Regions from separate parts of the Vibrio gallaecicus genome, predicted to be linked through region 1. Evidence: predicted binding sites of a transcription regulator. Region 1 holds the regulator's gene; the other holds the start of a gene.

Region 1 (16,076 bases):
GTCTTTTGGGTATACAGGTTATATGAGGATAAAGAGCCGATAATTCAAGGAAACGCACAACTCAGAAATCAAATAGATGTGTAAATGAACGTAAGAATAAAGTTAGGAGAGATCTTTGAGATGAAAGTGAAAGAAGCAGTAAAGTGCTGGGGGATAATGCTTGAGGGCGCTTAAAAGATAAAAGCCTTCGCAAGGAAGGCTTTTAAGAGGTTGATACTTTAGTTGAGGTATTTTTGTGCTCACTGAAATACCACTATTGGGTTTCTTTCCAAATAGCACACGGCTCAATTTTAGCTCGTTGTAGCTTATGTCGGTCGCGCTCAGCATCGCGTTTTAAATCGTAAGGTCCAAGCACTACTCGGTACCAACTGCTGTTTTCTTTTTTGCGAACTTTACTGTTGATACCTTGGAAAGCGATATCTAACTTGCGTGCTTCCGCTTGTTTCAGTGTTTTGTACGCACCACACTGCATGATGTAAGGAATGTCAGATTTCTTCTGCTCTTTTGCTTTTACTTCAACTTGGCGGCTTGGCAGCGTTTCAACGTAATCCCACTTTTCTTCTGGAGGCGGTGGAATAGGTTTCGCAGCTTTAGGTTTCGGCTTGGGTTTTGTCACCACAGGTGTAGGTGCTGGTGGCTCTGGGTCTGTGCTAAGCAGGTATAATCCATAACCGAACCCACTAGCTAGTAGGATCGCTAAAAGACCACTACGCCAAGGCTTACGGCGAGGGGCTGTCTTTTTGGTCGGCTTCTTTGTTCCACGACCGCGTCTTGCGTAATCTTTATTGGCCACTGAGCATTTCAACAGTTGATGATTCAACTTTCATGGTAATCCAGATCGCGAGTGGATAATAGTGTAGAAATGGAAGCGGCACATCAAAATGTGCCGCAAAGAAGTGCTTTTCTATTGAATGCGTGGTGGAGCTGTACTTCCTCGTACGATCAACTCTGTTTCAAGCAAGCGGGAACCAGCTTGAACATCATTGCCTTTCAATACGTCCAGCATCATTAGCATCGCCTGACGACCGATCTCGTAGCGAGGTTGTGAAATAGTGGTGAGCGGTGGATCGCAGTATTGTGCGAATTTAATGTCATCGAAGCCTACAACTGAAAGGTCTTGTGGAACGCGTAGACCTAACTTCTTCGCTTCTTGAATCGCACCGATAGCCATAGCATCGTTGTGACAGAAGATAGCAGTTGGAGGTTCTGGCAGTGCGAGCAGTTGGCGAATCGATTGCGCGCCAGCTTCAAAAGTAAAATCGCCAACCGTGCCATAGGCAGGGTTCATTGTGATACCTGCTCGGCGTAGTGCTTGCTGGTAACCTTGCTGACGAAATTGACAGAGTGTCGCAGACGTTGGACCTGAAATTTGCCCTATACGCTTATGACCAAGTTGAGTGAGATAGTTCACGGCTTCAAATGCAGACGTTAAGTTGTCTATATGGACAGTCGGAAGCTCAAGATCTGGGGCAAACTCACAAGCCATTACCATGGGAGGTAAATTCTTTTGCTCGGGTTTACTTAAGTCAAATGGATGATCTGTACCGAGTAACAACATGCCATCAGCTTGTTTGGTGAACACTAAATTTACAAAAGAGCTCTCACGCTTCTTTTGTTGTCCACTATCGCCAAGTAACACAAGGTATCCGTGTTCAACCGCAGCATCTTCAATCCCACGGATAATTTCCGTAAAGTAAGGGTCACAGATGTCTGGGACAATAGTTACTATGGTTTTAGATTCGTTGCGACGTAAGTTTCTAGCTAACGAGTTAGGTGAGTATCCAGCTTCAAGTACGGCATTTTCAACGCGTTTACGAGTTGAAGATGATACTTTTTCCGGGTTCATAAGCGCTCTTGATACTGTCGCTGTAGAAACCCCTGCAAGCTGGGCAACATCCTTCATTGTCGCCATAAATTAAACCCTCTTTAAATTCCTTTGTATGCCACTGAAATCGGCAATCATTATTCTTTTAATTGATTAACTTCCATGAAAGCAATGCTTACACTTATGTGCTTGAAATATACTATTCATTTAGAGCACATAAAGTTACGGGTAGATTAACAAAAATTACACGACTCGTGTGAAGTAGCTCACGAGAAAACTGAAATCTCTGAAGCACCGCATACTTTTAACTGAGATCTTGAGGCTCTATATCGATCGACCAGCGTACTTTTTTTGCAGTTGGTAACATATTGATAGCTGGTTTCGCACTCATTAATAACTTTTGCATTAATGAACGAGTTTGAGTTTGCAAAACTAATTGCCAGCGTGACTTTCCTGCACGTTTTGCTAAAGGTGCGGGCGTTGGCCCGAGCACCATACAAAACCCATCATAAAGTGGATGTGCTTCAAGGGTATGACGAACCTGACGTAAAAAATCTTCCACCAAATATGGATCGTTGGCTTCAGCTCTAAATAACGTCATGAAAGTATAAGGAGGCAGCATAGCCTGTTTACGTTCGGCTAAGGCAGTTTGCGCAAAGTGGTTATAGTCTTTGTGTAGTAAAGCTTGCAGCAAGCCATGCTCAGGGTGATGGGTTTGTAAGATCACTTCCCCAGGTTTACTGGCACGACCTGCACGTCCCGCGACTTGAATGAATAACTGGGCGAGTCGTTCTGAGGCTCGAAAGTCACTGCTATAAAGTGAACCATCGACATCGAGTAGGGCAACTAAAGTTACATCTGGAAAGTGGTGCCCTTTAGCGAGCATCTGCGTTCCGATAAGTATTTGGAACTCACCTTTACGTATGGATTCTAATGCTGTTTCTAAGCTGCCTTTACGGCGAGTGCTGTCTCTATCAATTCGTATTGTTTTATAGTCAGGGAATAGGTGCCCTAACTGGGTTTCCAATTGTTCGGTACCCACGCCATGTGTTACTAGTTGGGTTGAACCACAACCTTGGCAATGGTGTACAACATGCTGTTGGGAACCACAGTGGTGGCAACGCATTTCATTGCTGTTTTGATGATAAGTATAATAAGCATCACAGCGTTTACATTCTGCCGTCCAACCACATTCGTGACACATTAAAGCAGGAGAAAAACCACGGCGGTTTAAAAACAACATGACTTGGTTGCCAGACTGCAAATGACGTTGCATTTCTGCAATCAATGAAGCTGATAATCCACTTTCTAAATATTCCCCCTTCACATCCAGCACTTTGTTGGTCGTAGGAAGCGCGACCCCCGCTCGGTTGGTTAGTCTTAAATAGTGATACTTACCGGTTTGAGCGTTATGAAGGGTTTCAAATGCAGGAGTAGCAGAGCCGAGGACTACCGGTATTTGTGCTTTATGCGCACGCATTATCGCCACATCTCTAGCATGATAACGAAGGCTGTCTTGTTGCTTGTAGGATGCGTCATGTTCTTCATCAACAATGATGATACCTAGATCAGAAAAAGGGGTGAACAGTGCTGAGCGAGTGCCTATTACGATTCCTGCTATTTTATCACGGGCTGACAGCCAAGCATTAAGACGTTCAGTATCATTAAGCCCAGAGTGAATTACCTCGACAGGCACATTAAAGCGTCGTTTGAATCGGTTAATGGTTTGTGGCGTTAATCCAATTTCAGGAACAAGAACAAGCGCTTGTTTACCTTGCTCTAAAATTGGCTTAATCATGTTCAAGTAAACTTCAGTTTTCCCTGAGCCAGTGACACCTTCAAGCAAAAAGCAGCCAAAATCTGTCTGGCTATTGACGGTCGCGATAGCAATGGCTTGTTCTTCATTGAGCTTTGGCTTGTCGTGGTCGTTTTCTAGTTCTTTAGACCAAGCGATACGCATCGGCTTTTTTTCAAGAGACTCAATCCAGCCCTTTTCTTGAAGTGTTTTTAAAACCGCGCTTCCCACTTCCTCATCAATAAATTCTTGATGGGGCACGGATCCGTTTTCCAGCATTCTCATGACTTTTGCTTGCTTAACGGCACGCCCAAAACCTAGCATTAACTGATCTTTACCTTGAGGTGTCAGCTGCCATTCAACCAAGGTGGCAAAATCTGCATCTTTACCTTTACGTAAAGCAGAAGGTAATGCATTGGCGAACGTTTCCCCAAGAGGGTACTGATAAAACTGACTGCACCAAACTAACAAAGAATAAACCGAGTCAGACCAAACGGGTTGATTGTCCAACAACGCTTTAATTGGTTTGAGCTTGTCTAAGCTAAATTCGGATTCATTGACTAGAGCTGTGACTATGCCTGTTAATGTTTGACGCCCAAAAGGTACAGATACACGACCGCCAATAATAGGGAACAGGTGACTAGGTATTTTGTAGTCAAACTGCTTATCTAAAGGGACTGGTAGTGCGACACGGGCGATAGTTGGGCGCATAAAGTGACAGCTTTATTTTGAATAGGAAATGACGAAACAGTCTAAAGGATAAGCCCATGAAATTCGAGAAACAGTTTGGTATCGCTTCATAAAGGCTGTGTTTTTTAATGGCTTAGCGATGTTAGAGAAGAACTGATATTGGCTTTTAATATAGAAGGAAAAAAAGGTTGGTGAAAAATGTATCAAATCAGTTGATCCTACTTCTCAGATTCATTACTATACTGCGCCTTGAAGGTATGGCTTTGTATCCTTGTGTTACGAAGCGGTACTTTTAATTATTTTTTAACTACGTGTGGTGTCCGGCTTAGAATCGGATGGCGACACGGCCTAATTGAGGTTATCCCATGAAAGCTGGAATCCACCCAGAATACAAAGCTGTTACAGCTACTTGCTCTTGCGGCAACACATTTGAATTCAACTCTACTCTAGGTAAAGCTGGTATTCACCTAGACGTATGTGACAAATGTCACCCATTCTACACTGGTAAGCAACGTATCGTAGATACTGGCGGCCGTGTTGATCGCTTTAACAAGCGTTTCGGTGCTCTTTCTAGCAAGTAGTAATACTCGCTATATAGACATCCAAAAGGACACTTCGGTGTCCTTTTTTGTTGCCTGCCATTTAGAGATTTCAACTGTTCACTGGTCTTATTAGTAGTCAAATCTCGTTTTTTAGTGAGACTGATAGGTAAACCACCTAGGAACTTTGAAGTACATCTATTAACATGAAGAGGATTCCCCCAAATAATAATATCTTAGGAAACCTACGCTCATGTCAGACGACACTCGCCAGGCTCAATCTTCAAAAGAGCCATTATCAGCAGAAGAAAAATTATCTGCTCAAGAACAATTTCGCCAGCAAGCTCTTGATTATCATGAATTCCCTATTCCAGGTAAAATTGCCGTTGAGCTGACTAAGCCGGCAAATTCAGCTGAAGACCTTGCTTTAGCATACAGCCCAGGTGTAGCTGAGCCTGTTCGAGAAATCGCACAGAATGTTGATAACGTTTATAAGTACACAGGTAAAGGCAACATGGTTGCAGTTATCTCTAACGGTACTGCGATTTTGGGTTTAGGTAACCTTGGTCCTATCGCTTCTAAGCCTGTAATGGAAGGTAAAGCTCTTCTGTTTAAACGTTTTGCTGGTTTAGATTCTATCGATATTGAAGTAAAACACCGCACAATCGATGAGTTTGTCGACACGGTAGCGAACATCGCAGATACTTTTGGTGGCATCAATTTAGAAGATATTAAAGCACCAGACTGTTTTGAGATTGAACGTCGTCTTATCGAACGTTGTGATGTGCCTGTATTCCATGATGACCAACATGGTACTGCTATCGTAACGGCTGCAGGTATGCTGAATGCCATCGAACTTCAAGGTAAGCAGCTAGAAGAATGTAAGATTGTTTGTTTAGGTGCGGGCGCGGCGGCTGTAGCGTGTATGGAGCTACTGATTAAGTGTGGCGCTCAGCGTGAAAAAATCTACATGCTAGATCGTAAGGGTGTGATCCACACTCGCCGTGACGACCTAAACGAATACAAACAGCTTTTTGCTAACAACACAGACAAGCGAACGCTGGAAGATGTGATTGAAGGTGCTGACTTATTCTTGGGTGTATCGGGTCCTAACTTATTACCAGCAGAATCTTTGAAGCTGATGGCTGATAAGCCTGTTGTATTTGCATGCTCAAATCCAGATCCAGAAATTAAGCCAGAGCTTGCTCATGAAGTGCGTAATGACTTAATCATGGGTACAGGTCGTAGCGATTACCCGAACCAAGTTAATAATGTGCTTTGCTTTCCGTTTATCTTCCGTGGTGCGCTAGATGTGCGAGCTAGTGAAATCAACGATGAGATGAAACTGGCAGCAGTCACGGCGATTCGTGAACTAGCAAAAGAAGAAGTTCCTGCTGAAGTATTAAAAGCGGCGGGAGCTGATGCACTGACATTTGGTATGGATTACATTATTCCGAAGCCAATGGATCCACGTTTATTGCCTCGCGTAGCGAAAGCGGTAGCACAAGCTGCAGTTGAATCTGGTGTTGCTCGTATCGAGATGCCTGAAAATTATATGGCTTAATGTTACGTCTTTAGCATTGAACTCATAAAAAAGCCGAATCATGGAAGCATGATTCGGCTTTTTTGTATCTTGGTATGACAAGCTTACACTTGAAATACAGAAGTTAGTTTCAAACTATTGTCACAAGCAAATGAAAATATGAAGGGCATCGACGTGATTTATTTTTATTCTTCGTCAAACGCTTCGAATTCGATACCCATTTCTGTCATTAGTTTTTTCACTTCAGCAGGGATATCGTCTGGGCGGTCTTTACGTAGGTCTTCATCCGTAGGTAACGGTTGACCAGTGTAGGCATGAAGAAAGGCTTCACATAGCAATTCACTGTTTGTGGCATGGCGTAAGTTGTTTATCTGACGACGAGTACGTTCATCAGTTAGCACCTTTAATACTTTTAGAGGGATAGAAACCGTAATTTTCTTTACTTGTTCGCTTTTCTTTCCATGCTCAGCATATGGGCTTATGTACTCACCATTCCAATCTGCCATTGTGTACCTTCATCATTTTTGTAGTTAGATTAATTTAGAAGGTGATTTTAGCGGGATTTACCGCCATAAGCAAAGACATATGGACGTCTAGAAGTGTTGACGTCTTATGTTTATGGCAGTAAAGTGAATAACATATATCTAACACAGCTGCAAAACGCCGACAAGCAGCTGTTATATCCTGAACCCAATTTGTAAGGAAACACCTATGAGCAGCCGGAAGCCAGCCACAATTGCCGTTCGAACCGGTATTGAGTCAGACACTCAACACCATGCCGTTGTTCCACCAATTTATCTTTCGACAAATTATGGTTTTCCCGCTTTTGGTGAAGTGCCTAAATATGACTATACGAGATCGGGCAACCCGAACCGTGGGTTATTAGAAACAGCGCTCTTCGAACTGGAATCAGGAAAGGGTGCCGTTGTGACCAATTGCGGTACATCAGCATTGAACTTGTGGGTGTCTGCATTTCTAAGTGGTGACGATTTAATTGTTGCTCCACACGACTGCTACGGTGGAACGTACAGACTGTTTAATACACGTTCTCAAAAAGGGGACTTCAAAGTCCTGTTTGTTGATCAGTCGGATCAAACCGCATTAGATGCAGCGATTGCTCTCAAGCCCAAATTAATCCTACTTGAAACACCTTCTAACCCTCTAGTGCGAGTGGTCGATATCGCAGAAACGTGTCGTAAAGCAAAAGAGGTCGGAGCGTTAGTGGCTGTCGATAATACGTTTTTGACACCTGTGTTCCAAAAGCCTCTAGAGCTAGGTGCTGACTTTGTTATTCACTCCACAACTAAATACATTAACGGTCACTCAGATGTAATTGGTGGTGTGGTCATCACTAAAACGGAAGAGCATGCTGAAGAATTAGGATGGTGGGGCAACTGTATAGGCGCAACAGGTACGCCATTTGATAGCTACATGACTTTACGTGGTATTCGTACTTTAGGCGCTCGTATGCGTGTACATGAAGAAAGCTCTCGTGAAATTTTAACAGCGCTTCAGCAGCAAGATTTAGTCGGCACTATTTATCACCCAAGCTTACCTGATCACCCTGGTCATGAAATTGCCAAAAAGCAGCAGTTAGGCTTTGGTTCTATGCTGAGCTTTGAGTTCGCAGGATCTTTTGAAGCGTTGAAGTTTTTTGTTGGTGAGCTAGAGCTGTTCTCGTTGGCTGAATCTTTAGGTGGTGTTGAAAGTTTGATTTGTCATCCAGCTTCTATGACTCACCGTGCAATGGGGCAAGTTGCTTTGGCTGAAGCGGGTGTATCTCAGCAACTTCTACGTTTGTCTGTAGGTTTAGAAGACGCGGGCGATCTTATTGAAGATCTAAACCAAGCGTTTCTTAAGACACATAACTTCATCGAGAATGGGGAAGCGAGCTAATGAGTGTTTTACGCCAACTGCATAAATTTGGTGGAAGTAGTTTAGCTAACCCAGAATGCTATCAGCGAGTTGTGAATATTTTGAAAGAGTATTCAAGCGCGACTGATTTGGTTGTGGTCTCCGCTGCTGGTAAAACGACTAATCGTTTAATCGAGTTCTTAGAAGCACTAGATAAAGATGGGCGTTTAGCACATGAATGCCTACAGTCATTACGTCAATTCCAGCTGAATTTAATTGAAGAGTTGTTAGAAGGCGATCAAGCCGCTCATCATCTTGGTTTGGTTCAAGCGGAATTCACAGCATTAGGTGAATTGAATGCCCCACTGACTGAAGCGCAAAAGTCTCAAGTGCTAGGTCATGGTGAGGTCTGGTCTTCAAGGTTACTTGCTGAACTTCTTTCTCAGAATGATTTACAAGCTATCGCGCAGGACGCTCGTGAATTCTTACGAGCTGAAGCGGGAACACAGCCAGAAGTTGATCGCTCGCGCTCTTACGCTTTAATTAAAGAAGTGCTGGCGCAACATACACATTGTCGGGTTGTGATTACGGGCTTCATGGCTCAAAACTGCGAAGGCGAAACCGTTCTTTTAGGCCGTAATGGTTCAGATTACTCTGCAACGGTTATTGGTGCGTTAGCTGAAGTCGACCGAGTCACGATTTGGAGCGATGTAGCCGGCGTTTACAGTGCTGATCCAAGGCTAGTATCGGATGCGTGTTTATTGCCTTTACTTCGTTTGGATGAAGCCAGTGAATTAGCCCGACTTGCTGCTCCTGTTTTACATAGCAGAACCTTACAGCCTGTTGCTCAAAGTGCGATGGATTTAAGTTTACGTTGCAGTTATCAACCAGAATCGGGCTCCACTCAAATTGAGCGTGTATTGGCTTCCGGTCGTGGTGCGAAAATTATTACGTCTCTGGATGAAGTTTTATTGATCCAAGTGACGTTTGGTCACGGGCACGATTTTGAGCGTTTGACTACCGATGTACTCGAAGGGTTGAAGCGCGCTCAATTAGAACCGCTAGCGTATGAATTACAACCAGACCAATATTGTATTCGCTTGGCGTACACTGAAGAAATTGCTGGTGGTGCTTTAGAATACTTACAAGACCATGCGGTAGAAGGCGAGATTAAACTTAAAGAAGGCTTCTCTTTGGTGGCTGCGGTTGGAGCGGGTGTGACGAAAAACCCGAATCATTGCTATGGTTTTTACCAGCAGTTAAAAGACTCACCGGTAGAGTTTATCTCAGAGGCTTCTTCTGGGTTAAGCTTGGTTGCAGTGATGCGCAAAGCTGACACATCTATTTTAGTAAAAGGTGTCCATTCCCAATTATTCCAAGCACAGAAACGAGTTGCTATCGCACTGTGCGGGAAAGGAAACATTGGTTCGAGTTGGTTAAGTTTATTTGCAGAACAGAAAGCTGAACTAGAAAAGCGCCGTGGTATGAGCTTTGATTTAGTGGCAGTGATTGATAGTCAAACTTATTGGTTTGATGAGCAGGGCATCGACCCTAGCACTGTGCTTACTTGTTTCTCAGATGAAGCGGTAAATAATAACGGCAGTGACTGGCTTGAGCGTTTAGGCGAAATACAGGGTTATGATGAAGCGGTTGTATTAGATGTCACAGCCAGCAAATTGCTTGCTGATAAATATTTAGATATCGCTAAACAAGGGGTTCACCTGATCTCTGCAAATAAAGTGGCAGGTTCAGCATCCAGTGAATATTATCATCAAGTCCAAGATGCTTTTTCTAAAATCAGTCGCCACTGGTTATATAATGCAACAGTAGGGGCAGGGTTACCGATTAACCATACAGTTCGAGATTTACGTGAAAGTGGTGATGATATTATTGCTCTTTCAGGAATCTTCTCTGGTACTTTGTCTTGGCTGTTTCAGCAATTTGATGGCAGCGTTCCATTTAGTGAATTGGTAGATCTAGCATGGCAGCAAGGTTTAACTGAACCAGACCCTCGAGCTGATTTAGATGGATCTGATGTGATGCGTAAGCTAGTGATTTTAGCACGTGAGTCAGGGCTAGATATTGAACCTGAAAACGTGAAAGTAGAGTCTTTAGTGCCGAAGGAGCTACAAGATTTGTCTGTAGATGACTTCTTCGATAAAGCTTCGTTGCTAAGTGATGAATTGGCAGAGCGTTTAACTAAAGCTCAATCACAACAGAAAGTACTTCGTTATGTTGCTCGTCTTGAAAAAAATGGTAAAGCAACGGTAGGCGTAGAGGCTTTATCTAAAGAGCATGCGTTAGCGAACTTACTGCCATGCGATAATATTTTTGCGATCGAGAGCAAATGGTACAAAGATAATCCCTTAGTGATTCGCGGACCTGGCGCTGGTCGAGAGGTGACAGCAGGAGCAATTCAGTCCGATTTGAATCGTATGTCTAGCTTATTTTAATACCTTTAATGGTTGATTGTTCTGATTAACCAAGCCGCAATAACCCATAAATATGGCTGAAAGTAGAATTCATTTACTTTCAGCTTTTTTGTTTCTTTTCGGTGATTATCTATTCTCAAGCTCTGACCTTCTTCTTGAGCTTTACTCACGATCTACTTGAAAAAAATTCATAATGGATCAGTTGACATTAAATCGTATTCAATACATTCTGGAGACATATAGACGTCTAAACGTCGCTAAGGATTTGAAAATATTTAGTGGTTGCTTTTGCCACAGGGAGAGTAAGATGGGATATACGCACGCAGGTCATATCGACGCTTTGAATCAAAATATTGCTGAGCTTTCAGATAATATAAACGTGTCATTTGAGTTTTTTCCACCGAGTAGTGAAAAGATGGAAGAAACGCTGTGGAATTCTGTTCACCGCTTGAAAACTCTTCAACCTAAATTTGTTTCAGTAACTTATGGAGCAAACTCTGGCGAGCGTGATCGTACTCACTCTATTATTAAAGAAATCAAAAACCAGACAGGTTTGGTAGCAGCGCCACACTTAACATGTATCGATGCAAGTCGTGATGAACTGATCCAGATTGCTGACGATTACTGGGCGAATGGCATTCAGAGTATTGTTGCGCTACGTGGTGATATTCCTGAAGGTGGCGGTGCTCCTGAGATGTACGCGTCTGATTTAGTCAATTTACTGAAATCCCGTCACGACTTTGATATCTCTGTTGCAGCTTTCCCTGAAGTGCACCCTGAAGCAAAAAGTGCTCAATCTGACCTTATTAACTTGAAACGTAAAGTTGATGCCGGTGCTAACCGTGCTATTACTCAATTCTTCTTTGATGTTGAAAGCTATCTACGTTTCCGTGACCGTTGTGTGGCAGCAGGAATTGATGTTGAAATCGTACCGGGCATTTTACCAGTATCTAACTTTAAACAAGCTTCCCGTTTTGCTGCGATGAATAATGTGAAAGTACCAGGCTGGATGGCGCAGCAGTTCCAAGGCTTGGATGATGATCCAACGACTCGTCAACTTGTAGGTGCTAGCCAAGCGATTGATATGGTTCGTACTCTAAGTCGTGAAGGTGTGAAAGATTTTCACTTTTATACACTGAACCGTGCAGAAATGACTTATGCACTGTGCCATACATTAGGTGTTCGACCACAAGTGGTAGCTGTTTAATCCATATTCTTTAGATACAAAAAAGGCTTGGACTCTAAGAGTTCAAGCCTTTTATCTTTTTAGACAGTCGCTATTCAGCTAACAGCGATACAATCTGAACAGGGAAGAGCGTTATGCCATTGCACCTAGTTCAAGCAAAACCTCGTCAGCCCACACAATCCATGCCTCACGGATAAGTAGGTTACGACGCAGTGTTAAGCGCTCTAGACGAGCTTGCTTATCTAATGTCGCTGGTGTCGCGTAGTATGCTGCTTCAATTTCTTTGTAGTGAGAAACTAGCTTACGAGACTCTTCTACAAGTTCAGTCAGTTGAATACGGTATGCATCTGATGGTTGAACAGCACAAGCCATTAGCTTAGCTGAGAACTCATCACGTACTGTTGGGTGCGCAGTTGGTTGTTCAAACCATTCACCTAAAGCGCCACGACCGGCGTCGGTGATAGAATAAACTTTACGATCAGGTTTGCCTTCTTGAGGTTCAAGCACACAAGTTACTTGTTCATTTTGAGCCATTTTATTTAGCTCGCGATAAACTTGTTGGTGGCTTGCTTTCCAGAAGTAGCCAATGCTTGATGAAAACTCTTTTGTTATATCGTAACCAGTAGCATCGCGCGTACTTAAAACAGTTAAGATTACGTGTGGTAATGACATGTCTTTAATCCAAATGGTCAATAAACAGTAAACTAATGCTTAAACATCAAGTGTGCTTCTAATGGCACGATATGTTGGTATATGTCTAAGCAACACCAACGTGTTTCGTTGGTTATGTCACCTTATAAAGCCGTTTGTCACCTAGCGCGGTAAGTTTCCTTACCTAGTGCTGTGGAATATTTTGATAGGAGTGTTTTCACAGCGGAGCGGTATTATATCTAAATAATAAGCATAAAGTGGAATACATGGACAAAATAACCCAAAAAACTGATAGAAAACTCAATAGTGGTTATTTTACAAAATAAAAAGGTCGCACGTGGCGACCTTTTGTCTTTATTTTAGTGTTAATCACTGGCTATCCGGTATTTCGCATACCTGCTGCAATACCTGCAATCGTCACCATTAGGGCTTCTTCTAGCTCTGGCGGTGGAGTTTCACATTTTCTAGTTCGGTATAACAACTCAGCTTGAAGCATGTTTAGTGGCTCAACGTAGATATTACGAAGGCGTATTGATTCAAGACCCCATGGGTCGCTTTGCATCAAGTTTTCGTTATTCTCAACGTTCAATACTGCTTTAATGTCTTTTTGCAGTTGTTCACGAAGCAATTCACCAAGAGGTAGTAGTGACTCATCAACAAGTCGTTGATCGTAATACTTCGCGATTTCTAAATTGCACTTAGAATAAACCATCTCTAGCATACCTAAACGCGTAGAAAAGAATGGCCATTCGCGACACATCTCTTCTAAAAGAGCTTGATGGCCTTGGTCTACTGAATATTGAATCGCTTCACCAGCACCTAGCCATGCGGGTAGAACCAAGCGGTTTTGGCTCCAAGAGAATATCCAAGGGATCGCACGTAAGCTTTCAACTCCACCGTTAGGGTTACGTTTTGCTGGTCGAGAGCCAAGAGGCAGTTTACCTAGCTCTAACTCAGGCGTAGCTTGGCGGAAGTAAGGAACAAACTTTTCTTCACCACGAACAACATTACGGTAAGCTTCACAAGACACTTCTGAAAGCACATTCATCAGATCGCGCCATTCTTGTTTTGGCTCTGGTGGTGGCAGAAGATTCGCTTCTAAAATAGCACTAGCGTATATATTAAAGCTGTTAACGGCTACTTCAGGTAACCCCAGCTTAAAGCGGATCATTTCACCTTGTTCCGTTACGCGTAACCCGCCTTTTAAGCTTTGAGGTGGCTGAGAAAGTAGGGCAGCATGCGCAGGAGCGCCACCACGACCAACTGTTCCGCCACGACCATGGAATAATGTCAGTTCAATACCTTCGTCTTCACACACTTTAACCAGCTTATCCATTGCGTCATATTGAGCCCAGCCTGCAGACATCACACCAGCATCTTTTGCAGAATCAGAGTAACCAATCATGACCATTTGATGGTTTTGGATAAAGCCTCGGTATAAGTCGATGCCCATTAGTTGCTTGATAACGGCTTCAGAGTTATTTAAGTCATCTAAAGTTTCAAACAACGGACATACGTCCATGCGATAAGGACAGCCAGACTCTTGAAGAAGTAGGTGAACCGCCAGTACATCAGACGCAGTACGAGCCATTGAAATAACGTAAGCACCGAAAGCTTCACGAGGTTGAGCTGCAATAATCTTACAGGTGTCTAAAACCTCTTTAACTTGTTCTGATGGTTCCCATTCTCGTGGAAGAAGAGGGCGTTTAGAACTTAATTCATTGGTTAAGAAAGCAATTTTGTCTTGCTCACTCCATTGGTCATAATCACCAATGCCAAGGTAACGAGTCAGTTCAGAAAGAACATCAGAGTGACGCGTACTTTCTTGGCGAACATCTAAGCGAACTAGATGTACTCCAAATGCTTTAATTCGACGTAGGGTATCAAGTAGTGAACCATCTGCGATAACACCCATGCCGCACTCATGCAGAGATTGGTAGCAGGCGTGAAGAGGAACCCAAAGCTGATCAATGTTTTGTAATGTCGGCTTTTTAGGAACGTCAGCGTGATGAATCTCAGCATCTAACACTTCAAGCGTATCACCAAGAAGAGTACGCAGACCTTTTAGGATGGCACGATAAGCTTCGTGTTCATCGCCAGCTAATGCACGAACGGTGTCATTGCACTTTGTCATTGATAATTCAGTGATCAGTTCATTGACATCACCTAAATAGAGATCAGCGGCTTTCCAGCGAGATAAACGAAGTACTTCTTTGGTAATGGTATGAGTGACAAATGGGTTTCCGTCACGGTCACCACCCATCCAAGAAGAAAAGTGCACAGGGCGAGCATCAATAGGTAGACCTTCGCCAAAGTAGCCTTTAACGCGCTCATCCATATCACGTAGAAAATCAGGTACTGCTTCCCATAGTGAGTTTTCAACGACTGCAAAGCCCCATTTAGCTTCATCAAGCGGTGTTGGACGTTGCTGACGGATTACATCTGAGTGCCAACCTTGAGCGATTAATTGCTCTAGACGACGTTCAGTTTTAACGCGTTCTTTGTTTGATAAGTCACTTAGCTCTAGCTTCGACAAACATTCGTTAATTTTAACGAGTTTGTTGATCATCGTGCGACGAGTGATTTCGGTTGGGTGAGCCGTCAGTACGAGTTCGATATTTAAATCGCGTACTGCTTGTGCCGCATCCAACTTACTGATTTTGTTTTGGCTAAGCTTTGAAAATAAAGATTGTAGCGCGTCTGGTTCGCAAACGTGCTCTTCACAATGGCGAGAAATAGTATGGTACTGCTCTGCCATGTTTGTGAGATTTAAGAATTGGTTAAATGCGCGTGCCACAGGGGTTAGCTGTTCATTCGGCAGGTTTTTTATTTCTTCAATCAGGCTGTCACGATCAGCTTGGTTACCTGCTCTGGCTGACTTGGAAAGTTTACGTATTGTCTCTACTTTCTCTAAGATTACGTCACCATGTGCGTCTTGGATAGTGTTACCGAGCAAGCGTCCCAGCATGCTTACGTTACTCTTGAGAGCGGCGTATTTCTCGTTCATTGTCATCCTGCCTCGTAAAAAAATTACATCCATTGTTCCTTGCTAAGTACACAATCTAGCGAAAAGTGCTGTATCTAGTCAAATAAAGCATTCTAAGTTTGCAATTATTGGTTTTGGAAAATGAAGAAGTGATAAATTTGTTTTGATATAGGAATAAATTGAAATTTAATTACAACTTCTAAGTGGGAAAGGGAAAAACAGCATAAAAGCGACCTATTTGAGGATCGTTTTTATGCGAGTGATCTCTATTTTTGTTCTTAACTTAGAAACTGGTAATAACTAGAAACAATATTTACGTATTGATTTACTGAGTACATCAATTGTTGGGTCGATGAAGTCAAAACTTAAGAACTCATCAGGTTGATGGGCTTGGTCAATTGAACCTGGTCCCAGTACTAGCGTTGGGCAAAGCTCTTGCAAGAAAGGCGCTTCAGTACAGTAGTTCACGGTTTGTGATTCAATCCCACACACTGATTCCATTCCACCAATAAATGGATGGTCGTGTTGGCACTCGTACCCCGGGATTGGTTCATGCAATGGCGTTATCTCAATTC
Region 2 (16,076 bases), 640 kb from region 1:
TGACTGCGTACCTTTTGTATAATGGGTCAGCGACTTAATTTTAGTAGCAAGGTTAACCGTTTAGGGGAGCCGTAGGGAAACCGAGTCTTAACTGGGCGTACAGTTGCTAGGATTAGACCCGAAACCAGGTGATCTAGCCATGGGCAGGTTGAAGGTTGAGTAACATCAACTGGAGGACCGAACCGACTAATGTTGAAAAATTAGCGGATGACTTGTGGCTAGGGGTGAAAGGCCAATCAAACCTGGAGATAGCTGGTTCTCCCCGAAAGCTATTTAGGTAGCGCCTCGGACGAATACTACTGGGGGTAGAGCACTGTTAAGGCTAGGGGGTCATCCCGACTTACCAACCCTTTGCAAACTCCGAATACCAGTAAGTACTATCCGGGAGACACACGGCGGGTGCTAACGTCCGTCGTGGAGAGGGAAACAACCCAGACCGCCAGCTAAGGTCCCAAAGTATAGCTAAGTGGGAAACGATGTGGGAAGGCTCAGACAGCCAGGATGTTGGCTTAGAAGCAGCCATCATTTAAAGAAAGCGTAATAGCTCACTGGTCGAGTCGGCCTGCGCGGAAGATGTAACGGGGCTAAGCTATACACCGAAGCTGCGGCTACGTACCTTAGGGTATGTGGGGTAGGGGAGCGTTCTGTAAGCCGTTGAAGGTGGTCTGTAAGGGCTGCTGGAGGTATCAGAAGTGCGAATGCTGACATGAGTAACGATAAAGGGAGTGAAAAACTCCCTCGCCGGAAGACCAAGGGTTCCTGTCCAACGTTAATCGGGGCAGGGTAAGTCGACTCCTAAGGCGAGGCCGAAAGGCGTAGTCGATGGGAAACAGGTTAATATTCCTGTACTTCTTATAATTGCGATGGGGGGACGGAGAAGGCTAGGTGAGCCTGGCGACGGTTGTCCAGGTCCAAGTACGTAGGCGGAAAGTTTAGGTAAATCCGGACTTTCATTAACGCTGAGATACGATGTCGAGCTACTACGGTAGTGAAGTCATTGATGCCATACTTCCAGGAAAAGCCTCTAAGCTTCAGATTATAAGAAATCGTACCCCAAACCGACACAGGTGGTCGGGTAGAGAATACCAAGGCGCTTGAGAGAACTCGGGTGAAGGAACTAGGCAAAATGGTACCGTAACTTCGGGAGAAGGTACGCTCTTATCAGTGAAGTCCCTTGCGGATGGAGCAGACGAGAGTCGCAGATACCAGGTGGCTGCAACTGTTTATTAAAAACACAGCACTGTGCAAAATCGTAAGATGACGTATACGGTGTGACGCCTGCCCGGTGCCGGAAGGTTAATTGATGGGGTTAGACTTCGGTCGAAGCTCTTGATCGAAGCCCCGGTAAACGGCGGCCGTAACTATAACGGTCCTAAGGTAGCGAAATTCCTTGTCGGGTAAGTTCCGACCTGCACGAATGGCGTAATGATGGCCACGCTGTCTCCACCCGAGACTCAGTGAAATTGAAATCGCTGTGAAGATGCAGTGTACCCGCGGCTAGACGGAAAGACCCCGTGAACCTTTACTACAGCTTGGCACTGAACATTGACCCTACATGTGTAGGATAGGTGGGAGACTATGAAATTGCGTCGCTAGATGTGATGGAGTCGTCCTTGAAATACCACCCTTGTATGCTTGATGTTCTAACGTCGGTCCCTGAATCGGGATTACGGACAGTGCCTGGTGGGTAGTTTGACTGGGGCGGTCTCCTCCCAAAGAGTAACGGAGGAGCACGAAGGTGGGCTAAACACGGTTGGACATCGTGTGGTTAGTGCAATGGCATAAGCCCGCTTGACTGCGAGAATGACAATTCGAGCAGGTGCGAAAGCAGGTCATAGTGATCCGGTGGTTCTGAATGGAAGGGCCATCGCTCAACGGATAAAAGGTACTCCGGGGATAACAGGCTGATACCGCCCAAGAGTTCATATCGACGGCGGTGTTTGGCACCTCGATGTCGGCTCATCACATCCTGGGGCTGAAGTCGGTCCCAAGGGTATGGCTGTTCGCCATTTAAAGTGGTACGCGAGCTGGGTTTAGAACGTCGTGAGACAGTTCGGTCCCTATCTGCCGTGGGCGTTGGAAAATTGAAAGGGGCTGCTCCTAGTACGAGAGGACCGGAGTGGACGAACCTCTGGTGTTCGGGTTGTCATGCCAATGGCATTGCCCGGTAGCTAAGTTCGGAATCGATAAGCGCTGAAAGCATCTAAGCGCGAAGCGAGCCTTGAGATGAGTTTTCCCTGACGCTTTAAGCGTCCTTAAGGGTTGTCGTAGACTACGACGTTGATAGGCAGGGTGTGTAAGTGCTGCGAGGCATTGAGCTAACCTGTACTAATTGCCCGTGAGGCTTAACCATACAACACCCAAGGGGTTTTGTGGACTCATAGAAATACCAGACCTTGAATGAGTTTGAAGAGAACAAAAACAGCTTTCCAGATTATTTTGCCTTCAGTTTTTAAAACTGAAAGTAAAAGCAAAATTTGCTTGGCGACCATAGCATTGTGGACCCACCTGATCCCATGCCGAACTCAGAAGTGAAACACAATAGCGCCGATGGTAGTGTGGGGCTTCCCCATGTGAGAGTAGGACATCGCCAGGCTTTAAATTATAATCTTTAGGTTGACCAACCTGGAGATATGGACGCTCACTTAGTGAGTTGACCACTGCGGAGTGGTAGTTCAGTTGGTTAGAATACCGGCCTGTCACGCCGGGGGTCGCGGGTTCGAGTCCCGTCCACTCCGCCACTATTTGAAAAGCCCTAGTCTTACGACTAGGGCTTTTTTACGTTTAAGGTATTAGTAGTTGAATTCATAATTTTTCTAACGGCACTTTTGCTCTTCAAACAATTTTCTAGGTAGAGTTGATAGCTCTTAGAGGCTTACTAGCTATGAAAGATATATTTTGTACATATACTCGGTTGCGAATTTCTCAGAACTTAATACTCCGTCTAAATTTACCCATCAAAACGATAGAATTAATTAAGCGCACTTATATATATCATGTTTGGCGCTCACTTATTTAAAAAACAGGTACAGTAAAGTTATGGACTTTCATGTGACTCAAGTTTCGATCGAAGAATTCTTTACCATTAATTGTAGCTGTAGATCTTCTGGATATTAGAGGGATATAACGCAGATATTTTGTTTTTAAACGATGAATATCTGTTTAGCTGATGGAGTTTAACTGTAAGGTTATATGTAATATAGCAGCTTATAGCTGCTATATTTGCGGTTATCTTACGTTACTCTCTTTCGGCAAGTTTTGCTTTTTCTATCATAGGAGTGATTGTTGAGCCTTGAATCAAAATAGAAAAAACAACAACTGAGTAGGTCATCACAAGAATAATCTCTTTTACATCGATGAGTTTATCAGGAATAACAAGGACTCCTGATGGTATCGATAATGCCATTGCAAGAGCTAATCCACCCCGTAACCCGCCCCATGTCAGTATCTTTACCGCCCAAGGGTTATACTCTCTGTAGCGTTTAAACCCTAAGTATGAAATGTAGACACTTAGGTAACGTGCTCCTAAGACTAACGGAATTGAAAAAGCCATTAATATCCAGTCTTCTTTATGAAAATCAAAAAGCAGCATAGACATACCGATAAGTAAGAATAGGACACCATTTAGGAATTCATCGATGAGCTCCCAGAAATGATCTAAGTGTTCTTCGCTTTCTTTAGAGAAGCCAATAAAGCGTGTCCAATTTCCTATCATAATGCCAGATACGACCATGGAAAGAGGACCTGACACATGTATAACGTCTGCAAACACGTACCCAGCAGTTGGAATTCCTATTGTCAGTAACAGTTCCATTGAATGGTCATCAGTTGCACTGATTAGGTAATGGAATAGGAGACCCAATGCGAAGCCATAAACAATGCCACCAATTGCTTCTTGTGCGAATAACATACTGACACTGCCTACTGTTGGTGTTTCTGTGCCAAAGGCTATGGTGAAAATAGTCACGAAGATCACTAAACCGAATCCATCATTGAATAATGATTCTCCTTCAATTTGAGTTGAAATACGTTTGGGCGCATCCAACTTTTTGACAATGGCGAGAACGGCAATCGGATCGGTTGGCGATATTAATGAACCAAACAATAGGCAGTATATAAAATCAAATTCAATTCCTATGAGATGACAAAATCCGTATAGGACTCCGCCAATGAAAAATGTAGAAAAGAGTGTTGCCCCTAAAGCAAGCACTGTAATTTCCCATTTTTGATCTTTTAGGTTTGGAAGCTTAATGCCTAATCCACCGGCAAAAAGTAAAAAACCTAGAATCCCCTTAAGTAAGAAGTCTTCGAAATTAATACTTGCTACTGTTTCTGAGGCGAGTTGGGATAGTTGAAACCAATCGTTTTGCCCTGCAATTAAAATCAGTAGCGACAGCATCATTGATCCTGCTGTAATTGCGATAGTTGTTTGCATCTTACCTATTTTGCTATTTATAAATGCTATGAGCATTGCTGCTGCAGAAAGGAAGCAAAGCGTATAGTAGACCGACATATTGAGCTCTTATTGTGTAACAAATTATTACATAAGATTCTCATTTTTAAGTGAGTAAATAGCAACCACTTTTTGTCATGCTATTGTGAATTTGGCTTATTAGTCTTTTACAAAATTAAAGCTATTTTAGACGTCTAGATTTCTACTTTTTATATGGTAGGATGGATGGATAACTAAAGGAATGAGGCTGTACTGTGGGAAGTAATATTAGACAACAAATTGTTGCTCAATTAGAACAGAGAATTTTGCTGATTGATGGTGGTATGGGCACTATGATTCAGGACTACAAGTTAGAAGAGAATGATTATCGAGGAGATCGTTTTGCTGATTGGCATTGTGATCTTAAAGGTAATAATGACTTGCTTGTGCTTTCTAAGCCTCAACTCATCAAAGATGTTCATAACCAGTACTTGGAGGCTGGGGCTGATATCTTAGAAACGAACACATTTAATGCAACTACCATTGCCATGGCTGACTATGACATGGAAAGCCTTAGTGAAGAGATCAATTTCGCTGCGGCAAAACTCGCTCGTGAAGCTGCAGATGAATGGACTGCTAAAACTCCAAAGAAACCTAGGTATGTTGCAGGTGTTCTTGGACCTACTAATAGAACCTGTACGATATCTCCGGATGTGAACGACCCTGGATTTCGGAATGTTACGTTTGACGAATTAGTTAAGGCTTACTCTGAGTCAACCCGTGCACTTATTAAAGGTGGTGCGGACCTTATCTTAATTGAAACTATCTTTGATACTCTTAATGCTAAAGCTTGTTCTTTTGCTGTTGAAACCGTATTCGATGAAGATGGTATTATTTTACCAGTGATGATCTCCGGTACAATTACTGATGCTTCAGGGCGAACTCTTTCTGGCCAAACAACAGAAGCTTTCTACAATGCTTTACGCCATGTAAAACCGATATCCTTTGGTCTTAACTGTGCATTAGGTCCGGATGAATTACGTGAATACGTGAGTGAACTCTCTCGTATTTCTGAATGCAGTGTTTCTGCTCACCCAAATGCTGGTTTGCCTAATGCTTTTGGTGAGTATGACCTTTCCCCTGAAGATATGGCAGAGCATGTTAAAGAATGGGCTGAAAGTGGCTTCCTCAACCTAATTGGTGGTTGTTGTGGTACTACACCAGAACATATTCGTCAAATGGCAGAGGTCGTTGAAGGCGTTAAACCTCGCCAGTTACCCAACATTCCAGTAGCTTGCCGGTTGTCAGGCTTAGAGCCTCTTACTATTTCAAAAGAATCTTTATTTGTTAACGTTGGTGAACGAACCAACGTAACTGGTTCTGCACGTTTCAAACGATTGATAAAAGAAGAACTGTACGATGAAGCATTGAGTGTTGCTCGCGAACAGGTTGAAAATGGTGCACAAATCATCGATATCAACATGGATGAAGGTATGCTTGATGCAGAAGCTTGCATGGTTCGCTTCTTAAATCTATGTGCTTCAGAACCTGAGATATCTAAAGTACCAGTCATGGTTGATTCTTCAAAATGGGAAGTAATTGAGGCAGGTCTTAAATGTATTCAAGGTAAAGGCATCGTAAACTCCATCTCTTTGAAAGAAGGCAAAGAGAAATTTGTTGAACAAGCTAAACTTGTGCGACGTTATGGGGCTGCTGTCATTGTGATGGCATTTGACGAAGTTGGTCAGGCTGATACAAGAGAACGAAAATTAGAAATCTGTACGAATGCCTATAACATTCTTGTCGATGAAGTTGGTTTCCCACCTGAAGATATTATCTTTGACCCGAACATTTTCGCTGTTGCTACTGGTATTGATGAACATAACAATTATGCGGTTGATTTCATTGAGGCTGTCGGTGATATCAAACGAGATTTACCCCATGCAATGATATCAGGCGGCGTGTCTAACGTTTCATTCTCATTCCGAGGAAATAATTACGTACGTGAAGCTATTCATGCCGTATTCCTATATCACTGTTTTAAAAATGGTATGGATATGGGGATCGTTAATGCTGGGCAACTAGAAATTTATGACAACGTTCCTGAAGACTTAAGAGAAGCAGTTGAAGATGTCGTTTTAAACCGTCGTGATGATTCGACTGAACGCTTGCTAGATATTGCGACAGAGTACTTAGAACGTGCTGTTGGAAAAGTTGAAGACAAATCAGCGCTGGAGTGGCGAACTTGGTCTGTGGAGAAGCGTTTAGAGCATTCTCTAGTCAAAGGGATTACTGATTTCATTGTCGAGGATACAGAAGAAGCTCGCGTGAATGCTTCTCGCCCTATTGAGGTAATTGAAGGTCCCTTAATGGATGGCATGAACGTTGTCGGTGACTTGTTTGGTGAAGGTAAAATGTTCTTGCCTCAAGTGGTTAAATCCGCTCGAGTAATGAAGCAAGCTGTTGCTCATTTAGAACCTTTTATTAACGCGACTAAAGATGTGGGAGCCACAAACGGTAAGATCCTACTTGCAACAGTTAAAGGTGATGTTCACGATATCGGTAAGAATATTGTAGGAGTTGTGCTTCAGTGTAATAACTATGAAATTATCGATCTTGGTGTCATGGTTTCTTGTGAAAAAATTCTTAAAGTAGCCAAAGAAGAAAATGTCGACATTATCGGTCTTTCGGGGTTAATTACTCCCTCTCTTGATGAAATGGTTCATGTTGCCAAAGAGATGGAACGACAGGGTTTTAAGCTTCCATTGCTCATTGGTGGTGCAACAACATCAAAAGCGCACACCGCTGTTAAAATTGAACAAAACTATTCGGAGCCAGTTGTGTACGTTAACAATGCATCTCGTGCCGTAGGTGTGTGTACTTCTTTGCTGTCGGATGAACTAAAACCTGATTTTGTTGAAAAGTTAGAGTTAGATTATGAGCGGGTTCGTGATCAGCATAATCGTAAAAAACCAAGAACCAAACCAGTATCCTTAGAAAGAGCAAGAGCTAATCGAGTGAATATTGATTGGGCTAACTACACACCGCCAGCTCCGACTAACCCTGGTGTTCACATCTTTGATGACTTCGATATTAAGACGTTACGAGAGTATATAGATTGGACTCCTTTCTTTATGACGTGGTCGTTAATGGGTAAATACCCTGCAATTCTTGATCATGAAGAAGTCGGTGAAGAAGCTAAGCGTTTATATAAAGACGCAAATGAACTGCTAGATCGAGTTGAGAAAGAAAAATTACTCGAGGCTCGTGGTATGTGTGCGATGTTTCCAGCCAATAGCGTTGGTGATGATATTGAGGTTTACACTGATGAGTCTCGAACTGAGGTACTCAAAGTATTGTATAACCTTCGTCAGCAAACTGAAAAACCGAAAGGCTTTAACTACTGCTTATCTGATTACATCGCACCTAAAGAAAGTGGAAAACCAGACTGGATTGGTGGTTTTGCTGTGACGGGTGGTATTGGTGAACGTGAATTGGCTGATGAATATAAAGCGAATGGCGATGATTACAATGCCATTATGATTCAAGCTGTCGCGGATCGCTTAGCCGAAGCTTTTGCTGAGTACCTCCATAAAGAAGTGCGTAAGAATATTTGGGGTTATTCTCCGGATGAAAACTTAACCAATGATGATTTAATCCGCGAAAAATACCAAGGTATTCGCCCAGCACCTGGTTACCCAGCTTGTCCAGAGCATACTGAGAAGGGAACGTTGTGGGAATTAATGGATGTTGAGAAGGCAATAGATATGTCTTTAACAACTAGTTACGCCATGTGGCCCGGCGCCTCTGTTTCAGGTATGTACTTCTCACACCCTGACTCTCGCTACTTTGCTATTGCTCAAATACAACAAGACCAAGTGGAAAGTTATGCTGATCGCAAAGGTTGGGATATGTTAGAAGCTGAAAAATGGTTAGGTCCAAACATTAACTAGTGTTATCTGGACTGATATCGATTAAAAAGGGTTGCTGATGGGCAACCCTTTTTATTTTTTGAAACGTTTAATCTGAGGTTAGTCTTCAAAAAGCTCTTTGTGTAATTTTTGGATAGCAGCACGAGAAACCGATTCATGAAGCAAGAAGCATAAGTTATGCGGGCTTGCTCCATAGCAAATCATTCGCAAGTTAAAATCTTCTAGTGTTCCGAAAACTTGTTTAGCATAGCCTTTACTCTCACTCATATTGTTACCAATTAGAGCAACTAAACATAGGTTATGTTCTATATCTACAGTACATAACTCTTCCAGCTCTTTTCTGGCGATTTCTGGAAGCTCGGGAGCGCCACCTGATGTGTCTGTTTGATCAAGAGTTAAAGATACGCTGATCTCTGACGTGGTGATTAGATCTACAGATATCTTATGTTTTGCGAGAATCTCAAACACTTTGGCTAAAAAGCCATAAGCATGGAACATGTTAGCACTGCGTAAAGTGACCATTGTTTGATTACAACGTAAAGCTAAAGCTCTGAATAGAGGAGAGCTTTCCACTTGCTGACGAATCCAAGTTCCTCCTTTTTCAGGTTCTTTAGATGAGCCAACGAAAACAGGTATTTGATGACGTAAAGCTGGTACAAGGGTTGAAGGGTGTAGAATTTTTGCACCAAAATTCGCCATCTCAGAAGCTTCACTAAAGCTAATTTCAGGAATAGGAGAGGCTTTTGGTGCGATTCGAGGATCGGTTGTGTAAATCCCAGGAACATCGGTCCAAATTTCTAGCCCAGATGCTTGGACAGACTCTGCAATTAATGCTGCTGAGTAATCACTTCCACCTCGACCTAATGTTGTGGTGTTTCCGTCGCTGTCCGCACCTATGAACCCTTGTGTGACAACTACTTGAGAATGACACAATGGGATTAGCTTTTCTGTTGCTAATGATGAAATCTCATCTAATAGCGGTTCAGCTTTACCAAAAGCATTGGTTGTTCTTAGTACTTCACGAATATCAAAGCGCACAGCTTGCGTGCCTCTTTCGCGCAATATTTGAGCGAGAAGGTGAGTTGACATTAGTTCACCACAAGCAACAAGGTGATCGGTGAGTTTTGCACTCGACTGGAATGATGCAGCTTCTGCGGCGCTAGCGATGTTATCTAAAATGGTGTGAATATCTTTTTCAACGGCAACAGGATCAGCAAGCTCATCCAAAATTGCATGGTGAATTTCAGTTAATTGGCGGAGCAGTTCTGATCTGCGAGTTTTATCTTGAACACCATTGGCAAGTTCGACTAAAAGATTAGTTACGCCTGAACAAGCACTGCTCACTATGAGTTTTGTATTTGGGTTGTTTTCGATAATAGCAGCACAACGGCTCATTGATTCAAAGTTGGCAACACTTGTTCCACCAAACTTAGCGACATTAAAAGAACCAGCTACATTAATTGCGCTCACGATGTTTCTCCCACGACTTCCTAAATAAAATTACGGTTGGTAATCCAACATCCAATGTTTGAAGAGAGTTTTTGAGCAATTAGAGAGGTATTAATAGAATTGTAAACCTCAGAAGCTCTTCACCATATAGAAATGATGACAGTCGACGGGATTCAACCCAATCAACCGATAACACGAGCCCACATGCTTGTATTATCTCGGCATTGCTCCCCCTGAATATTTTGTATTGGAAATGAGGTTCCACAAAATATCTGCCTGGGCAATGCTCCTCTTCTGCTTGATAGCCATTTCATTGAACGTTTTTGTGATAAGAATGTCAATCGGTAACTGAATATAAATAGTAAATTAAATTTAACAACTTTGTGACACTGGTTTGACCTCATACTTACGGCTAATTGATGCCTGTGAAAAATTGTTTTAGTGTGGATATCTAAATCACTGACTCAGGGATGCACATGTCTAGTTTTCACTCTCCAAATTCTCTCCAAAGCTTTATTCCTCCTCAACGAACGTTAATGGGACCAGGACCTTCCGATATTTCGCCTCAAGTTCTTCAAGCGCTTAGTCGCCCAACTATAGGTCACCTTGACCCTTTATTTATTGGCATGATGGATGAACTTAAGCAGCTATTGAAATATGCCTTCCAAACTGAAAATGAATTCACAATTGCTGTCTCTGCGCCAGGTAGTGCGGGTATGGAAACCTGCTTTGTTAACTTGATAGAACCAGGTGAAAAAGTCGTAGTTTGCCGAAATGGTGTCTTTGGAGAACGCATGCGTGAAAACGTAGTACGTTGCGGTGGTGAAGCCATTTTAGTTGATGATGAATGGGGTGCTCCTGTTTCTGTTGAAAAAATCGAGCAGGCACTAAAAGCCAACCCTGATGCAGTTGCAGTGGCATTTGTACATGCAGAAACTTCTACAGGTGCACTTTCTGATGCTGAGGCTATTTCTCAGGTTGCAAGGCAGTATGATGCGCTTTCTATTGTTGATGCTGTGACTTCTCTTGGTGGTGTGCCTTTACTTGTTGATGAGTGGCAGTTGGATGCAGTTTATTCAGGTAGTCAAAAATGCTTGTCGTGTGTGCCAGGGCTATCTCCTGTGACCTTATCTAAAAAAGCAGTGGATAAAATACAAAAGCGTGAGACCCCTGTACAAAGTTGGTTTTTAGACCAAAGCCTTGTCTTAGGATATTGGAGTGGAGAAGGGAAGCGTAGTTACCATCACACGGCTCCTGTAAATAGCTTATATGCTCTACATGAATCCTTAGTTGCGCTTAAAAATGAAGGGCTTGAACAAGCTTGGGCAAGACATCAAAGCATGCACAATAAGCTAAAGGTTGGGCTTGAAAAACTAGGCTTTTCGTTTGTGGTTTCTGAAGGTAGCCGCTTACCTCAATTGAATGCTATTTATATACCTGAAGGCACTGATGAAGCTAAAGTTAGAGGAGACTTACTTGAACAGTACAACCTAGAAATTGGCGCAGGGCTGGGTTCATTAGCTGGAAAGGCTTGGCGTATTGGTTTAATGGGCTATGGTGCTAGAAATGAAAATGTTTCTCTATGCTTGAGAGCTCTAGAGGAAGTAATGAACTAGCTGGTAACTAGTTGATTTATCTCTTTACATAGTTAGTGTTGGTAAATAGATACGTAACTTAAATAGACTAACCAGTAGAGCTGTCTCGTTTAAAGAAAGCCCTTCCAACTAGTCATAGAGGAAGGGCTTTTTTGTATCATTTAGCTGAAGATACTGCCGTCGATACTGGTTGGTATTGTATTTGAGAAAAGTCTTTTAATGGGAACAAAAACTCGGCTTCTCTGCGTATTTGCTCAGCTTTACTTACCTCACCTATACCTTGGTATGCCAGGACCAAATTACTGTAGAATGCAGGTCTTGGCTTGCTTTTTATAATCTCTAATGACCAATCAATGTACGGCTGAATTAGCTCAGGATCGTTTTTATACAAACCTATATTTAAGTAAGTACTATAAACATCCCAATCAAACCTATCCTTCCAAACGACTGGGTTGGTGACTTGCTTCAGGACATCTGGGTTTTTAGGGCGTGATTGCTCAAATTTGGTCAATATATAATTCGTGTGCAATGCACTTAGCATGTAAAAGCCAACAAGTATCGGCAAAACTAAACTGGTAACCCGAAATGTTGTCTTATTAATCACACCAAAGCTTTTTTGAGAATAGCGTGAGACGCGTTGATCAACCCAGTAAAGCAAAATGATGAAAGTAATCCAGTGAACAGCTGAGTGATAAAATGGATATTCTAGCTGAGAATGCAAAACAATAGGGATGAAGAGGGCTAACATGGCCAACCGAGTGCCTTTACTCGCACTTGATATTCTAACAAGCACTAGCCCAGCTGCGAGAAAAATACCAATTAAGGGTAAAATTCCACCTTCTGCACCCCAGTAAAGTAATTCATTGTGAGGGTGATCCATTGCAGGTAATCCCGGGCGATAGCTGCTATTTAGCTGGTGCTGGCGTGCAGTATAAAGCGTATATTCAGATTCAAATTTGCCATAGCCGTAACCAGTCAATGGCTTTTCTGTCAGCATATCGAGAGTTTGGGGAAAGGTATAAGCTCTTGGGCTCTCTAAATGAGCTCTCTTAGAAGCTAGGCTGTCCCCTGTGTTTATAATAACAAAACCGATGGTAATCCCAACAACAGCAGAAATACACCATCCCAGAAAGCGTTTTGTTGTTGAAAATCGGTAGAGGTAAGGAAGAATAAGCAGAACCCCAATGATACTCGCTAGCCACCCAGTACGAGAGGCAATAATGATGAGCAGAGGAATAGTGACTGTTGGAATTATGTAAAGAAGGGCAGATTCACTGAGCTTATGATTGTATTTGTGAGGTTGCCTGGCCAGTAAATAAGCTGAAAGCACAAGTCCTGTAGCAAGAAAACTTGCCATTACATTCGGCTGTTGGAAAATACCATAGGGTCTATTACTTATGGTGTTATAGCCAAAAATATTTCCAGGCTCAAGGTGGAAAAATTGAACATAGCCAAAAAATGCTTGCAGTAAGACAGCTAGCACAATGAACCACAGAAGGCGCTGCTTATGTCTATTACTGAAATGAAACTGTTGTAATAAAACGAAGAAAATAAAGCCAGTCCATAGTCCTACTAGTCGGCCTGCTGCACCAGAAATATCAGCATTGCTGTATAGGATTGGAGTGGTAAGTATTACACAACTGATAAATAAACCGATGGTCAATTTGGTGTAGCGAATTACACGGTTTGTTGCTAGTTGATAAAAGCCAATCGCCAAGCTGAAGCTGAGAGCGAACCAAGTGGTTGGATTAAAGGAGAGTGCTAAGCCTGAGCCTCCGGGGTTAGGCATGAAAAAATGCATAGCAAGAAGAAACACTACCGCTAAGGAAGCAAGAAATACTCGATTTAAAGGAAGTGCTTGAGTATTACTATCTAATTGTGTCCCGCTTTTATGTATTGTGACCATATATCCTAACCTTGGAAAAAGAAGAGCTTGCCTTATCAAGCAAGCTCTACACACTAACATTTTTTGCGATTGCTCGCTGTCGGAGATTTACTCTCGACGATTATAGCTTTTTATAACTTTAACATGGGCTTAAGGAATCGAGCTGTATGAGAACCTTCGACTTGCGCCACATCTTCTGGTGTTCCTGATGCAATGATTTTACCACCGCCTTGCCCACCTTCCGGGCCTAAATCAATAATCCAATCCGCTGTTTTGATTACATCTAAATTATGCTCAATGACGACAACCGTATTTCCATGGTCTCTAAGCCTGTGTAAAACGACTAACAGCTGCTGAATATCGTGGAAGTGTAACCCTGTGGTTGGTTCATCCAAAATATAGAGTGTTTTTCCAGTATCGCGTTTGGACAGTTCTCGTGCTAGTTTGACACGTTGAGCCTCCCCTCCAGAAAGTGTTGTTGCCGCTTGACCTAATCGGATATATGAAAGCCCTACATCCATTAATGTTTGTAATCTTCTAGCTATTACCGGAACAGGCTTGAAGAACTCATGCGCATCTTCGACAGTCATCGCTAATGCTTCATCAATGGTTTTTCCTTTGTATCTTACTTCTAAAGTTTCTCGGTTATAGCGTTTACCTTTACAAACATCACAAGGAACATAAACATCAGGTAAAAAGTGCATTTCTACTTTGATGACGCCATCGCCTTGGCACGCTTCGCAACGACCGCCCCTTACATTAAAGCTAAATCTTCCTGGTTTATAACCGCGAGAACGAGACTCTTGAGTTCCTGCAAACAATTCTCGGATTGGAGTGAAGATTCCCGTGTAAGTCGCTGGATTTGATCTTGGCGTTCTGCCTATTGGACTTTGATCGATGTCGATCACTTTATCGAAGTGCTCTAATCCTTTCATTTTTTTATAAGGAGCAGGCACTGCCGTAGTCGCACCATTTAATTGGGTATGTGCAACCTTAAAGAAGGTGTCATTGATTAACGTAGATTTACCAGAGCCCGATACACCAGTGATACAGCTAAATAACCCAACAGGTATCGTTGCGGTAATTTCTTTTAAGTTGTTACCAGTAGCTCCGATGATTTCGACCACTTTCTTTTTATCAATCGGCGTTCTTTTTTCTGGAATGGCAATTTCTTTTTTACCACTGAGATATTGACCTGTCAGTGAGTCAGGGTTTTCCATTATTTCAGCCATTGTCCCTTCAGCAACTACATGACCACCATGCACACCAGCTCCCGGACCAATATCAATGACGTGATCTGCACACCTGATTGCGTCTTCATCATGCTCAACAACTAATACGGTGTTGCCAAGATCTCTAAGGTGGATCAATGTTTTGAGCAAGCGCTCATTGTCTCGTTGGTGGAGACCGATAGAAGGCTCATCTAAAACATACATTACCCCCATCAAACCAGCACCAATTTGGCTAGCTAAACGGATTCGTTGAGCTTCGCCACCGGATAAGGTCTCAGCACTTCGTGAAAGGTTCAGGTAATTTAAGCCAACGTTAACCAAGAAGTGCAGTCGATCATTAATCTCTTTCATGATCTTTTCTGCTATTTGAGCGCGTTGACCTTCCAGCTTCAATGTTTGGAAAAAATGAAGTGCATCTGCAATGCTCAATTCTACAATTTCCGGTAAAGCGGTATCCGCAATAAAAACATTTCTAGCTTCTACTCTTAATCTTGTTCCGCCGCAGCTAGAGCAAGACTTAGTCGAAATGTATTTGGCTAAATCTTCACGAACAGCGCTCGATTCCGTATCGTGGTATCGACGCTCTAAGGTATTTAAAATACCTTCGAAAGGATGTCTTTTTAATCTGATATCGCCGCGGTCATTGATGTACTTAAATTCAACTTCAGTATGCCCAGAGCCTTTTAAAATGATGTCTTTTGTCTTCTTGGGAAGTGAAGAGAAAGGAGCATAGAGATCGAAACCATAATGCTCAGATAAAGACGTGAGCATTTGGAAATAGTAATAATTCTTTTGATCCCAGCCTTTAATCGCACCTTCAGCAATACTTAACTTTTCATCTAAAATGACTCTGCTTGGGTCAAAATATTGTTGAACACCTAAACCATCACATGTACCACATGCTCCTGCGGGGTTGTTGAAGGAAAAGAGCCTTGGTTCCAATTCTTGCATGCTATAACCGCATTGGTTACATGCAAAATTAGCAGAGAAGACTATTTCCTCTTGGTCGGTTTCATCCATCCATCCAGCTACTGCTATGCCACCAGAAAGTTCTAGTGCGGTTTCAAAAGATTCTGAAAGTCGCTGCTGTAGATCAGGGCGTACTTTAAAACGGTCAACGACAACTTCGATAGTGTGTTTTTTATGAAGTTCTAATGCTGGTGGATCGGATAGATCGCAAGTCTCACCATCAATTCGAGCGCGAATAAAGCCCTGAGCTGCAAGGTTTTCGAGCGTTTTAACATGCTCACCTTTACGTTCTTTCACAATCGGGGCGAGCAACATCATTTTAGAACCTTCAGGAAGTTCTAAAACTTTGTCTACCATTTGACTTATGGTTTGAGCTGCTAAAGGAGTGTGATGCTCCGGACATCGAGGCTCCCCAACTCTTGCATAGAATAAACGTAAGTAATCATAAACTTCGGTTATTGTACCAACCGTTGAGCGTGGGTTGTGGGATGTTGACTTTTGTTCGATAGAGATTGCTGGAGATAAGCCTTCAATGTGGTCAACATCGGGTTTTTCCATTAAAGAGAGAAATTGGCGAGCATA

The links. The regulator MetJ, encoded in region 1, represses methionine synthesis genes. The targets are predictions, from matches to a motif close to TTAGACNTNTANANGTCTAA.
Region 2: the regulator MetJ is predicted to act here: its motif matches at 4,640-4,659, upstream of metH (methionine synthase).

Annotation. Positions count from the first base shown of each region.
Region 1 is NZ_AP025490.1:3,015,124-3,031,199, reverse strand. It holds gene ftsN (cell division protein FtsN) at 254-793, opposite strand; gene cytR (DNA-binding transcriptional regulator CytR) at 905-1,912, opposite strand; gene priA (primosomal protein N') at 2,130-4,331, opposite strand; gene rpmE (50S ribosomal protein L31) at 4,676-4,891, shown strand; gene OCU78_RS13260 (malic enzyme-like NAD(P)-binding protein) at 5,103-6,413, shown strand; gene metJ (met regulon transcriptional regulator MetJ) at 6,578-6,898, opposite strand; gene OCU78_RS13250 (O-succinylhomoserine (thiol)-lyase) at 7,104-8,288, shown strand; gene OCU78_RS13245 (bifunctional aspartate kinase/homoserine dehydrogenase II) at 8,288-10,699, shown strand; gene metF (methylenetetrahydrofolate reductase) at 10,986-11,885, shown strand; gene OCU78_RS13235 (PadR family transcriptional regulator) at 11,997-12,536, opposite strand; gene ppc (phosphoenolpyruvate carboxylase) at 12,892-15,522, opposite strand; gene argE (acetylornithine deacetylase) at 15,802-16,076, opposite strand, start outside.
Region 2 is NZ_AP025490.1:364,694-380,769, forward strand. It holds rRNA gene OCU78_RS01635 (23S ribosomal RNA) at 1-2,353, shown strand, start outside; rRNA gene rrf (5S ribosomal RNA) at 2,481-2,596, shown strand; tRNA gene OCU78_RS01645 (tRNA-Asp) at 2,665-2,741, shown strand; gene OCU78_RS01650 (cation:proton antiporter) at 3,239-4,513, opposite strand; gene metH (methionine synthase) at 4,708-8,385, shown strand; gene lysC (lysine-sensitive aspartokinase 3) at 8,464-9,834, opposite strand; lysine riboswitch at 9,939-10,115, opposite strand; gene OCU78_RS01665 (pyridoxal-phosphate-dependent aminotransferase family protein) at 10,290-11,429, shown strand; gene OCU78_RS01670 (PglL family O-oligosaccharyltransferase) at 11,566-13,314, opposite strand; gene uvrA (excinuclease ABC subunit UvrA) at 13,425-16,076, opposite strand, start outside.